DNA from 2 places in the Corynebacterium simulans genome. Region 1 is predicted to be linked to the other one. Evidence: predicted binding sites of a transcription regulator. Region 1 holds the regulator's gene; the other holds the start of a gene.
The links. The regulator LexA, encoded in region 1, represses DNA repair genes until DNA is damaged. The targets are predictions, from matches to a motif close to CGAACANNTGTTCG.
Positions count from the first base shown of each region.

Region 2: a site for LexA is predicted at 3,067-3,080, ahead of WM42_RS05315 (HNH endonuclease signature motif containing protein). Genes of this name have one in related genera too.

Region 1 is NZ_CP014634.1:2,563,711-2,569,492, reverse strand. It holds gene hrpA (ATP-dependent RNA helicase HrpA) at 1-1,486, shown strand, start outside; gene nrdR (transcriptional regulator NrdR) at 1,575-2,033, opposite strand; gene WM42_RS12000 (hypothetical protein) at 2,274-2,669, opposite strand; gene lexA (transcriptional repressor LexA) at 2,962-3,681, shown strand; gene WM42_RS11990 (DeoR/GlpR family DNA-binding transcription regulator) at 3,992-4,777, shown strand; gene ptsP (phosphoenolpyruvate--protein phosphotransferase) at 4,829-5,782, opposite strand, start outside.
Region 2 is NZ_CP014634.1:1,121,748-1,127,529, reverse strand. It holds gene rfbD (dTDP-4-dehydrorhamnose reductase) at 1-459, opposite strand, end outside; gene rfbB (dTDP-glucose 4,6-dehydratase) at 513-1,511, opposite strand; gene WM42_RS05315 (HNH endonuclease signature motif containing protein) at 1,612-3,042, opposite strand; gene WM42_RS05310 (M1 family metallopeptidase) at 3,151-4,503, opposite strand; gene WM42_RS05305 (alpha/beta hydrolase) at 4,565-5,650, opposite strand; gene WM42_RS05300 (alpha/beta hydrolase) at 5,690-5,782, opposite strand, start outside.

The DNA.
Region 1 (5,782 bases):
TATCCCCGCCAAGGTCACCACGGGCCGGCACTTCGACTCGTGGTGGAAGAAACAGCGTCACAAGACCCCAGACCTGCTGGACTTCGACCCGGAAAAGCTTATCGAGGAAGACCACGACGTCACGGAGGAGGCGTTTCCGGATAGGTGGCTGAAGGGTTCGATTGACTATGACTTGAGCTATAAGTTCGAGCCCGGGGATCCCCTCGATGGCGTCACCTTGATGGTGCCCGTACCGTTGCTTGCAGGGCTGGATACGGAGGGCTTCGATTGGCTGGTGCCGGGCCTACGCCTGGAGTTGGCCACGGAGCTAATCCGTTCCCTGCCGAAGGCGTTGCGTCGCACCGTGGTTCCCGCGCCGGAGTTCGCAGAGCGTGCCCTGCCGCGTCTGCTCCCTTATGAAGGCCCCCTGACGCAGCAGCTTGCCGACGTCCTCCGCGAGCTCGGCGGCCAAGGGATCAACGCTTCCGACTTCCGGCCATCCAGCCTGCCGCCGCACCTGCAGATGAACTACGCTGCGGTGGATAAGCGCGGGAAGATTATCGATTCTGACCGGGACCTCGCAGCGCTCGTGCAGCGCCAGGCGGGGCACATCAAGTCCTCAGTCTCGCGGGTCGGACGCAAGTCTGAGTCGAAGGCCGTCAAAGAGTGGACGCCGGAGACGCTCGGCACTATTGACGAGGAAGTCCAAACGGTGGTTGACGGCCATGAGGTCACCGCGTACCCCGCGCTCGTGGCAACCACGGACGGCGTTTCCCTGAAGGTTCACCCCACCAAGGCCGCTGCCGACGCCGCCATGTTGACCACCACTCTGACGCTGCTCCTGCGGGAGATTAACGTCAATCACCAACAGATGGTCAAGGGTCTGCCCTTGCAGCAGCGCGTGGCTGTCGACGCCTACCCTCACGGCGGCGCCGAAGGCCTCGTTGGCGATGCGCGGGTGGCTGCCATTCGCGATCTCATGGTCGAAGCCGGCGGTGCGCCTCGGTCGCCGGAGGGCTTCGCCAAGCTTCGCGACGTCGTCAAGCCCCAGGTGCCTGGCCGCGTCCGGCAATCCGTGGTGGCAATCGCGCCAGGGCTTGCCGAGTATGCGAACCTGCGTGCCGAGCTCAAACAATGGGAAGGACCTGCAATTGACGATATGCGCGAGCAGCTGAAGTTCCTGCTTCCCGAAAACGCCATCACCGTGCATGGCATGGCGCACCTGCGCCATCTCCCGCGCTACGTACAGGCTATGCGGATTCGTCTAGATGAGATGGCAATAGACCCAGACAAAGACGCGGACCGGCAGGCCGAAGTCGATGAGGCCAAAGCCTACCTCAACAATCGCCTGCGCAACCTGCCCGCCGGACGCGCCAAAACCCGCGAGGTCAAGGACATCTACTGGATGGTCGAGGAACTACGCGTCTCACTTTTTGCTCAGCGCCTCGGCACCGCGCACCCGGTATCCTTGCGCCGCATCCAAAAGGCGGTGGACAAGCTCCGCTAATCACCACGCCGTCTAGCTCCAGACGCGGCCATACGCCGTTTGCCAGCATCCGCAAACGAGCACCAGCCCTAGGCTGGCACTGCGGCTCTTAAAAGTTATCGCGGTCGCGGCGGCGCATCAGGCGAATTTCGGATTCGAAATCGTCGGCGCTTTCGAAGGACTTGTAAACGGACGCGAAGCGCAGGTAGGCCACCTCATCAAGGTCACGCAGCGGCTCGAGGATTGCAAGGCCAATGTCGTTGGCATTGACCTGGGAGGAACCGTGGCTGCGCACGGTCTCCTCTACTTCTTGGGCTAGCTTTTTCAAAGCGTCGTCGCTGACGTCGCGTCCCTGGCAAGCGCGACGGACGCCGCGGATTAGCTTGTCGCGGCTGAACGGCTCCGCCAGACCGTTGCGCTTAACCACCAAAAGAACCGCCTTTTCCATCGTGGTGAAACGGCCTTTGCAGGAGGCGCACTCGCGCCGACGGCGGATGGCGGTGCCGGCGTCGACTACACGAGAGTCGATGACTCGCGACTGTTCATAATGACAAAACGGGCAGTACACCGCACGGTTCCTTTCACTTTCACGTCATCCACCTCCCACACGTGGAAGGCAGGCGTTAAGACCGCATTTAGTGTACTGCCCAAACAACTGGGGATGCCATTTTCCGGCCGGCATCCAAGCCGAGTGATTACTTTCCCACACCAACACTGCCGCACGCCCACAGAACCGCACGCCACAAGCGCTGCCTAGCCAAACGCGCGACGGCAGCTAACGCGCGACGGGGTTAGCGTGCAGCGGCGGCTAGTGCGTAACGCCTGCCTGAACCACTTGGGCGTTCTCGGTGTGGACAGCACCAGTGTCAGCAGTCAAGCCTCCGAATACAGTTCCGATGAACACTGCTGCACCAAAGACAGCGCCCAACAGATAATTCGCACGATTCGATTGCGCACGCGAATATTCTTGCTCGCCATGACCAGCGGATTCAGAATTCGCGCAGCGGCGGATAGGGGCTCCGTATGTTCGATTATCCACGCTAAGGGTTCGAACATCGTGGGGTGTTGCGGTTACCCCAGCGCGACGGGCATCGTAGACATCCGCATCCCAAACAGAGGCTGCCGGCACGACGCGAGCGCGGTACGCGCGGCGAGCATTAGTGGAAGTAACATAGGTGGATGCGGTGTTGAGTGCGATAGCCATTGTGAGATTCTCCAGTGTTTGTGTGTTGCGATTAACTGATGGTTGCAGAGTACTTTTCTGCTGCGACATGTTCGAAAAGTTTCATCGATAATCCGTTCGAATTAGTTGCTATGTTCGATTTATAACAACTTTTCGAAAGTTTGTCCACACCTCCGGCAAATTTCTCGAACATTTGTCCCCCACGTGGTAGAAAAGAAGGGAAGCTTTTCGAAAATTCGAGCAACCCAAGTTCGAACAACCCAAGCCGCGACGGAAGCCGCGCGGCAACTTCCACCCCCGCCGAGGAGAAACTGTGCCACGCAAGCCAGCTAAAAATTCCGCTAAGCCCGACATCAACTCCCTTTCGCCGCGCCAACGCCGCATCCTCGACGTCATTCACGACGCAGTCATGCTCCGCGGCTACCCGCCAAGCATCCGCGAAATCGGCGACGCTGCCGGCCTCCAGTCCACCTCTTCTGTGGCCTATCAGCTCAAGCAACTAGAAGAAAAAGGCTTCCTGCGCCGCGACCCAAACAAGCCCCGCGCCGTCGATGTACGCCACCTCAATGAGGAAGAGCCCAAGAAGCCAGGGCGCAAGGCCTCACCCAAGGAAGAACCGCAGCAGTCTGTCGACGCCACCCCAGAGGACGCTTCCGCAGTTTCCTATATTCCGGTGGTCGGCCGCATTGCCGCAGGTTCGCCGATTACCGCCGAAGAAAACATCGACACCTACTTTCCCATGCCAGATGACGTAGTTGGCAACGGCGAACTATACATGCTCCAGGTTGTGGGAGACTCCATGCAGGACGCAGGCATCCTCAACGGTGACTGGGTCATCGTTCGTTCGCAGTCGGTGGCCGAGGAAGGCGAGTTTGTCGCCGCGCTTCTCGACGGCGAGGAAGCCACCGTCAAGGAATTCCACCGGGATTCCTCGGGTGTGTGGCTCCTGCCCCACAACGATGCTTACTCCCCAATCAAGGGTGACGATGCAGAAATCATGGGCAAGGTAGTTTCGGTGTTCCGCAAGCTCTAACCACCCACTTCCGCTGCTTCAACGCCGGCCAACGGATGCCCGAAAATACCCCCTTTTATGCGTAATTTTCCGGTTGTCCATTGGCCGGCGTTTAAAGTCACATTTTGCAAATCTGCAGCTAAAGAAAATTTCGGCGTCCGCATGCAAGATTAGCGATATGTGAAACTCTTTGTTTCGTTCCGATTCGTAGGGATTTCTGGAAAACTAGAGGCAAGCCAGTATTATTCCGGCAACAGCTTCCGCTTTACCCCCAATAGACGGAGGCTGTCTAGCCCCCACCCCGTTCCTGGGCAGATCTTTGGAGGACCCTATGTACGCAGAGGAGCGTCGCCGTCAGATCGCCTCCCTCACCGCAGTTGAGGGACGCGTCAACGTCACCGAGCTTTCCGAGCGCTTCGACGTCACCGCTGAAACCATTCGTCGCGATCTCGCGGTCCTAGACCGCGAAGGCGTTGTGCACCGCGTGCATGGCGGCGCTGTGGCCTCTCAGTCCTTCCAAACCGCAGAGCTGACCCTCGACACTCGGCAACGTTCCGCTACCGGCGCCAAGATTGCCATCGCACGCGCCGCCATGCAGTTCCTCCCAGACGCCGGCGGCAGCGTCTTCCTCGACGCGGGTACTACCACCAATGCCCTGGCAGACCTCATCGGTCAACAATTCGCCGCAGGGCAATTTTCGATAGTTTCCAATAGCTTGCCCATCTCGCTTTCCTTGGCAAGCAACGGCGTTCCCGACGTTCAGCTGCTCGGCGGCACCGTCCGCGCCATAACCCAGGCAGTCGTGGGCGATACTGCACTGCGCACCATGGCGCTCATGCGTGCCGACGTCGCCTTCATCGGCACCAATGCGCTCACCCTCGACCACGGCCTGTCTACCGCAGATTCCCAAGAGGCAGCCATCAAGTCCGCTTTTGTCACCAACGCCCACAAGGTCGTGGTCCTCTGCGATTCCTCGAAACTCGGTAACGATTATTTGGTCAGCTTCGCCTCCATCGCGGATATCGACGTCGTCATCACCGATGCCGCCGCACCAGAAAGCTTCATCGAGGCGCTTCGCGAGCGCGAAATCGAAGTAGTCATCGCCGCCGATAAGTAGCATCGGCACATACAAAGATAGCCCCGCCAAAAGCGGGGCTATCTTTATGTTTTAGAACTCGTCCAACAAAGCGAGCGCTGCCGCTCGGGCTTCGGATGGGCCCTCGGCGTTGATGGCGGCGTCGGCAAGCTTTTGGCACTGCTCGAACGTCAGCTCCGCAAGCTGTGCGCCCACGCCGGCGACAGCCGTGGAAGCCGCCGACAGGGAGTTCACGCCCAAGCCAGTCAGCACGCAGGCAAGCAGCGGATCCGCTGCCGCCTCGCCGCATACGCCAACCGGAACATTGTTATCCTGGCCCACCACGCAGGTGTGCTGGATAAGGCGCAGCACTGCCGGCTGCCATGGATCAGTAAGATATGCCAGCTGCGGGGAAAGACGATCCGCCGCCATGGTGTACTGCGTCAAGTCATTGGTACCAATGGAGACGAAGTCTAGATGCGGCATGATGGTATCGGCCATCAAAGCCGCCGCTGGAACCTCAATCATGGCGCCCGCAGTAAGGCCACGCTCGCGACAAAGACCCGCGAACCACTTCGCCTCAACGGCGGTAGCGACCATCGGCGCCATAACCCACGTCGGGGCATCGTCGCCACGGTCTGCGGAAGCCTGCGCAATGGCATCCAGCTGGCGAGTCAACAGCGCCTCGTTATCGCGTGCGATACGCAGACCACGCACGCCAAGCGCAGGGTTTTCCTCGGAAGACATGGTGGCATAAGAAATCGGCTTATCTGAACCCGCATCCAAGGTACGAACAACCACCTTGGAAGACGAGAAGGCGTTAAAGACCTTCCCATAGATGCGCGCCTGCTCATCCACCGTCGGCTCCTCGCTCGCAGAGAGGAAGGAAAGCTCAGTGCGGTAAAGACCAATGCCCTCCGCCTGGGAATCCGACGCGATACGCGCCGCGTTGCCGTCCGCGACGTTGGCCAAAAGCTGCACGCGATGGCCATCCTTAGTTTGCGCCGGGCCACGCCACTGCGCCACTCGCACAGCCTTCTCGCGGTA
Region 2 (5,782 bases), 1.3 Mb from region 1:
GGTGGGATCGAGCGGCCATTCCACCATGTCGAGATTGACGAAGGTGTACTCCGCCTCAGGTGACCAATGATCGTTGACCAAGTAGGAATACGCGGTTTCCTCAAGCGCCTGGAAGCCGTTGGCCACGCCCCACGGGACGAAGACGGCGGTATCGGGGCCTACTTCATGGGTGACCAGCTCACCATAGGTTTCGGAGCCTTCGCGCAGATCGCACCACGCGCCGAAGACCTTGCCGTGGGCCACGCTTACCAGTTTGTCCCAGGGCTCGGCATGCAGACCGCGGGTCACGCCCGCCGCGGCGTTGAAAGAGACGTTGTTTTGCACCGGCTGGAAATCGGGCAGCCCGGCGTCAACCATCTTTGCGCGCTGCCAGTTCTCCTTGAACCAGCCGCGATTGTCTCCGTGGACGTCAAGCTCGATGAACAGTAGGCCCTCGATGGCCGTCTTGGTTACCTGCACGTGTGCTCGTTTCTTCTTGTCTAGGTTTCGTTTAATGGGCTTGCGCTGCCGGCCTAGTGGCCGCGCTGGGCGTAATGCTTCTCGACGTCGCCTTTATCCGGGCGCCACCACTTCTCATTGTCGCGGTACCACTGGATGGTCTGCGTCAGCCCTTCGCGGAAGTCAGTGTAGTGCGGCTGCCAGCCCAGCTCGCGGCGGAGCTTGGAAGCGTCCATGGCGTAGCGCTGATCGTGGCCGGGGCGGTCAGCCACGTGCTCGTAGAGCGCGCCGCCTGCAGCGTTGGTAGCCCCCATGATCTCGCAGATGAGCTCGATGACCTCCTTGTTATTGATGTCTTTCTGGTCAGCGCCGATGTTGTAGGTCTCGCCGATTTCGCCGTGATCGAGGATGGTGAGGACCGCGCTGTTGTGATCGTCGACGTGAATCCAGTCACGGACCTGCTCACCCGTTCCATATAGCTTGGCCGGCTGGCCGTCTAACAGGTTGGTGATTTGGCGCGGGATGAACTTTTCTACGTGCTGGAAAGGGCCGTAGTTGTTGGAGCAATTCGAGATGGTTGCCCGTAACCCAAAGCTGCGCGTCCAGGCGCGCACCAAGTGATCGGAGCTGGCTTTCGACGCGGAGTACGGCGAGGAAGGCGCATAAGGGGTGGTTTCGGTGAATTTGGTAGCGGCACCGATTTCGAGGTCACCGAAGACCTCGTCGGTAGAGACGTGGTGGAAACGCACATCGTGCTTGCGGCAGGCTTCCAACAAGGTGAAAGTACCTACGACGTTGGTCTGGATGAACGGGGAGGGATCCTGCAGCGAATTATCGTTGTGGGACTCGGCTGCGAAGTGCACCACGATGTCGCTTTGCGCCACCAGTTCATCCACCAGCGCGGCATCGGCAATATCGCCGACAACCAAGCGGCACTCTACGCCTTCGAGGTTCGCTCGGTTACCCGCGTAGGTGAGTTTGTCCAGCACCGTGATGGAGACTTCTGGGCGCGTGGCAGCGACCAAGCGGACGAAGTTGGCGCCGATGAATCCGGCGCCGCCAGTAACTAGCATTCTGCGCATGGATAACAATTTTAGGCTACCTACCTTCACTATTTTCACCTCGCGATAAAACGCAAGCGCAATCCGCCCGCAGGGCACAAGTATCCTGCGGTTAGGCGCTGAGTTTGTGGGCCGGGGCTTTATGTGCAGCTGGGCTGTCGTTGAAATGGATCCTTTCCGACCCTGCCGGACGATAACCAACTCTTCGAGTTATTGGGTCTCGCTCTGCATGCCCCATGTTGCGGAAACCGTCACGTCGGTCATTGTTATCCGCATGATGTCTTCTGCAGAGGAGCGTTAAGTTCTTGAGATCCGTTGCTCCACCTGCTGCCCACGCATGGAGGTGGTGGACATCGCATTCGACCCAAGGGCGGTCACAGCCGGGATGGGTGCATACCAACTCAGAGGCCGCTAAGGCTATCTTTTGATAAAGGCTTGCGCTGCGCTTGCAGCGGCCCAATTCCAGCGGGAATTTCTTATCATCAACCACACCGATGAAATCGTGTGATGCCGCTCCAATACGTAGTAGGTCCAGCGGGGAGAGCTCCACGCCAGCGTTGGTGGCGAACCGGGTGGAAGAATCCATCTCTTCCAACTCGTTCAGCGTGGTGGTGATAAGCAAGGAACCCACACCACCAGTGCCGTGCTGATGAGATTCGAGATAGCTGTGGACAATGGCAGAAAGCTGGTCTGCCATTCTTTGGGAGTATGTGCGGGAATCTTCCTCTGCCGGAAGATTTGGCCCTCCCTGATGGCGAGCTGGGGCAAATGCGGCTTTTAGCATTGCTGCCGTGGCGGCATCGACGTATCCACTGATGAAGACGCCACCATCAGCATCTGGCTGGGAGATGCGCAAGCGACGCTTTTTAATGACTGCGTCTGCATCGGAGACTGATTTGTTTGCTGCACGAATGGCCTCGCGCAGCCAGGCTCGGAGCGCTGTATGTGACATCTCCCGAGACTTCTCCAAAGCGTGCTGGCTAAGCTCTTGCCGGCCAGGGAGCGCGCCCTCCGTGAGGTGCTCAAGTTCCTGTTCGATGAGTGCGATAGTGCGCGCGTGTGCGGCTTCTTCTTCAAGCATTTGCCGGCGGCGCTTTTCTGCGGCTTCCCGCTCCCGACGGGCGCGTTCACGGGTGGCGTCCTCACGCTTTTGTTCTGCCGTTTCGCTGTCACTGCCCGTCGCGCTTGGATGGGCAGAAGCTGGCGCATCTGCGGCCGCTTCCTCCGAAAGCGGGGCAAAGAGCGATTGCCCGGTCTTTATGCGCGCCTGTGCCTCCGGATAGGTCAGGCCCAAACGTGCGGTGAGATAGTCTTCCGGCTTGCTGGAGCCGACTGTACGGCCAGCGTCATCTCGGGCAGCAAGGAAGGCAAAGGCGGCATCGATGGTGGTCTTCTTTCCCATTGCGTTCTCGAGGTGCTCGAAAGCAGGATGCAAACGGCCGAAGTAGAGGTCTGCGGGTTCTTTCATAAGTTCCCGCAGTTCTGTTAGCGATGTGGCAATTTCGTTGACTGTGGAGATAATCGCTTCGTGTTTGTCTTGCATGGCGCCCCACCCCCCTCGGCGTTTCGATTACATGTTCTATTTTATCCACATGCAACGACCTGTCAAGGGTAAATTGGAAAATAAGTTCGAAAGTTTGGGGGGTGGTGCTTAAGCCGGGAAGTGCGGCAATTGTTCTTGTTCCAGCCACTGCTCCAGCAGGCCATCGAGCGCGGCCGTATCTTCCGCGCGCTCGCGCAGCTTCGAAAGCAGGTCTTCCGGCGTAACCACGCCGTGGCGGCCTTCTGCCAGGTAGGAGCGCACGGCGTCGAAAAAGGCGGCGTCGCCAAGCAGTACGCGTACCGCATGTACCGTGAGCGCGCCGCGTTTATACACGCGATCATCGAACATGTCTTGAGTGCCCGGATCTGCCAGTATCACATCCTGCGCCTTGCGAGCGAGCACGTTGTAGTGCGAACGCGCAGATTCATGCACCGCCCGGCCATGCGCGTGCTCCATCCACAACCACTCGCAGTAGCAGGCAAAACCCTCGTTGAGCCAAATATCCTTCCACTCGCTAAGGCCTACCGCATTGCCAAACCACTGGTGGGAAAGCTCGTGAGCGATGAGACGCTCGAAGGTAGGCGAGACATGGTTGGAGCCGAAAATCGAAAGGCCCTGGGCTTCCAGCGGGATTTCCAGCTCGTCCTCGGTGATGACAACCTGATATTCGTCAAACGGATAGGCGCCGAAGCAGGAAGAGAAGAAGTCCAGCATCTCCTGCTGCTGGGCAAAGACCACTTGGACAGGCATCTTGAGTGCTGGCGGAACCCAGGCGCGCACGTCGTCGCCAAGCCTGACCTCGCTAAACTCGCCTACCTGAACCGTAACCAGGTAAGTAGCCGTGGGGTGCTCGGTGCGGTAATGCCAGCACGTCATCGAACCGCTGGCGGATTTGCGGGAAACCAGCTTTCCATTCGAAATCACGCGGAACGGATTATCTGCGGTGATCTTGATGTCAAAGGTGGTCTTCTCGCTCGGGGTATCGTCGCATGGGAACCAGCTCGGGGCACCGTTGGGCTGGCTAGCTACTAGAGAGCCGGATTCGGTTTCCTCCCAGCCGAGTTCGCCCCACGGGGTGCGGATGGGGCGTGGGGAGCCGCCGTAGCGGATGTGTAGCTCGAACTCGGTTCCAGCTGCGATGGTATCCGCGAAAATCAGGCGCAGCTTGCCCACGGACTGGCGGAATTTCGCCACCCGCGGTGCGCCCTTGGCGGTGATGCGGCGGGCTACCATGGCGCCGCCGAGATCGAGCGTGAGCTTGTCGACGCCGTCTAGCACCCGGATATGCAGCACCGCTTCACCTTGCAAAAGGTTGGGCTCAACGCGGTAGGTAAGGTCCAGGTCATAATGGGTGACCTCATAGCCTAAGTTGAACGCGACACCTGTGTAGCTATCGCGCTGTTCAGATAATTGACCGGCGGTGGATGCGATATGCGAAAGGGCGGTGGAAAGCAGCTTCATAATGCTGCGATCCTACCGCCCTTTAAGGATGAAACCCTATTCGCGTTGAGGCCTTATAGGCCTATACGCCGAGAGCCGATGCAAATACGGGCCAGGACTTCTCGATGTCCTCGCGCCAGCCCGGCCAAGAGTGGGTGCCGGTATTGCGGAAGTTGAAGGTAGCCGGGATGTTCTGCTGGTCCAGCTTGGCCTTCAGGTTGTGGGTGCAGCTGTTAACCGCAGCCTCGATGATGCCGCCCTCGACCTGGAGCTGTGCGGATCCGACGAATGCGGCGGCCGGGTTCATGCCCTGTGCGGTGTAGTAAGAAGGCATATCGGTCTTGCCAGCCAGGCCGGAGGCAGACGAGACGTACAGAGTGGTGCCCTTCAGTTTGTGGGAATTCAGAAGGGCGTCATTGTGGCGGTTGTAGTCGCTGCCCATTGGGCCCCACATCTGCTCTGGCTGGCCGCCGCCACGGTTGACGGTCAGGCGCAGGAACTCATAAGGGATCTGGGAGGAGGTTGCGGCACAGCCCGCGTAGGAGCCGGCTGCGTCGTAGAAGCCTGGATTGTGCTCTGCGAACAGCAGGGAAGAAGTAGCGGACATCGACATACCAGCCACTGCACGCTTGTCGGAAGCGCTGAGGCGCTGCTCGATTGGTCCTGGCAGCTCCTTGGTCAGGAAGGTCTCCCACTTCTGCGGGCCCTGCAGGTATTTACCGTTTGGCTCCTGCTCCCAGTCAGTGAAGTAGGAGAAAGCACCAGCCTGCGGAACGACGACATTGACGTTCTTCTCGTGGTAGAAGTCAACCGCGTCGGACAAGCTCAGCCAGTCAGAATCCTGCTCTGCGGAACCTGCACCGTTGAGCAGGTAGATGGTTGGGCGGTTAGCATCATTAGCCTTGATGACAGCCAGCGGGATATCGCGATCCATGGAAGGCGAATGGGCCAGCAGCTTCTCGACGCGGCCGTCATCCTTGTACTTCTTGTACCACTTGGTGCCTGCCACATCGGCAGGAACGGCGCTCGGGTCGATCTCAGTGATGGTGGACAGCGCGGTGTCACCTGCAATGGTTGCTGGTGCAACGGTAGCGGCACCAGCAGATGGTACAACGAGTGCGCCAGCAGCGATTGCGGCTGCGGCGATGATAGAGCTAATACGCTTCATTAACTTCTTTCCCAACGTGTCGAGAGTTTTAAGGAGAGCTTACTGTGCTGGCGCTGCTGGGTCTACCGGCAGGGAGTCAGCGGGGGCAGGCTGCTCAACATTAGGGATATCGGCGTCGCCAAGTTTTTCGTT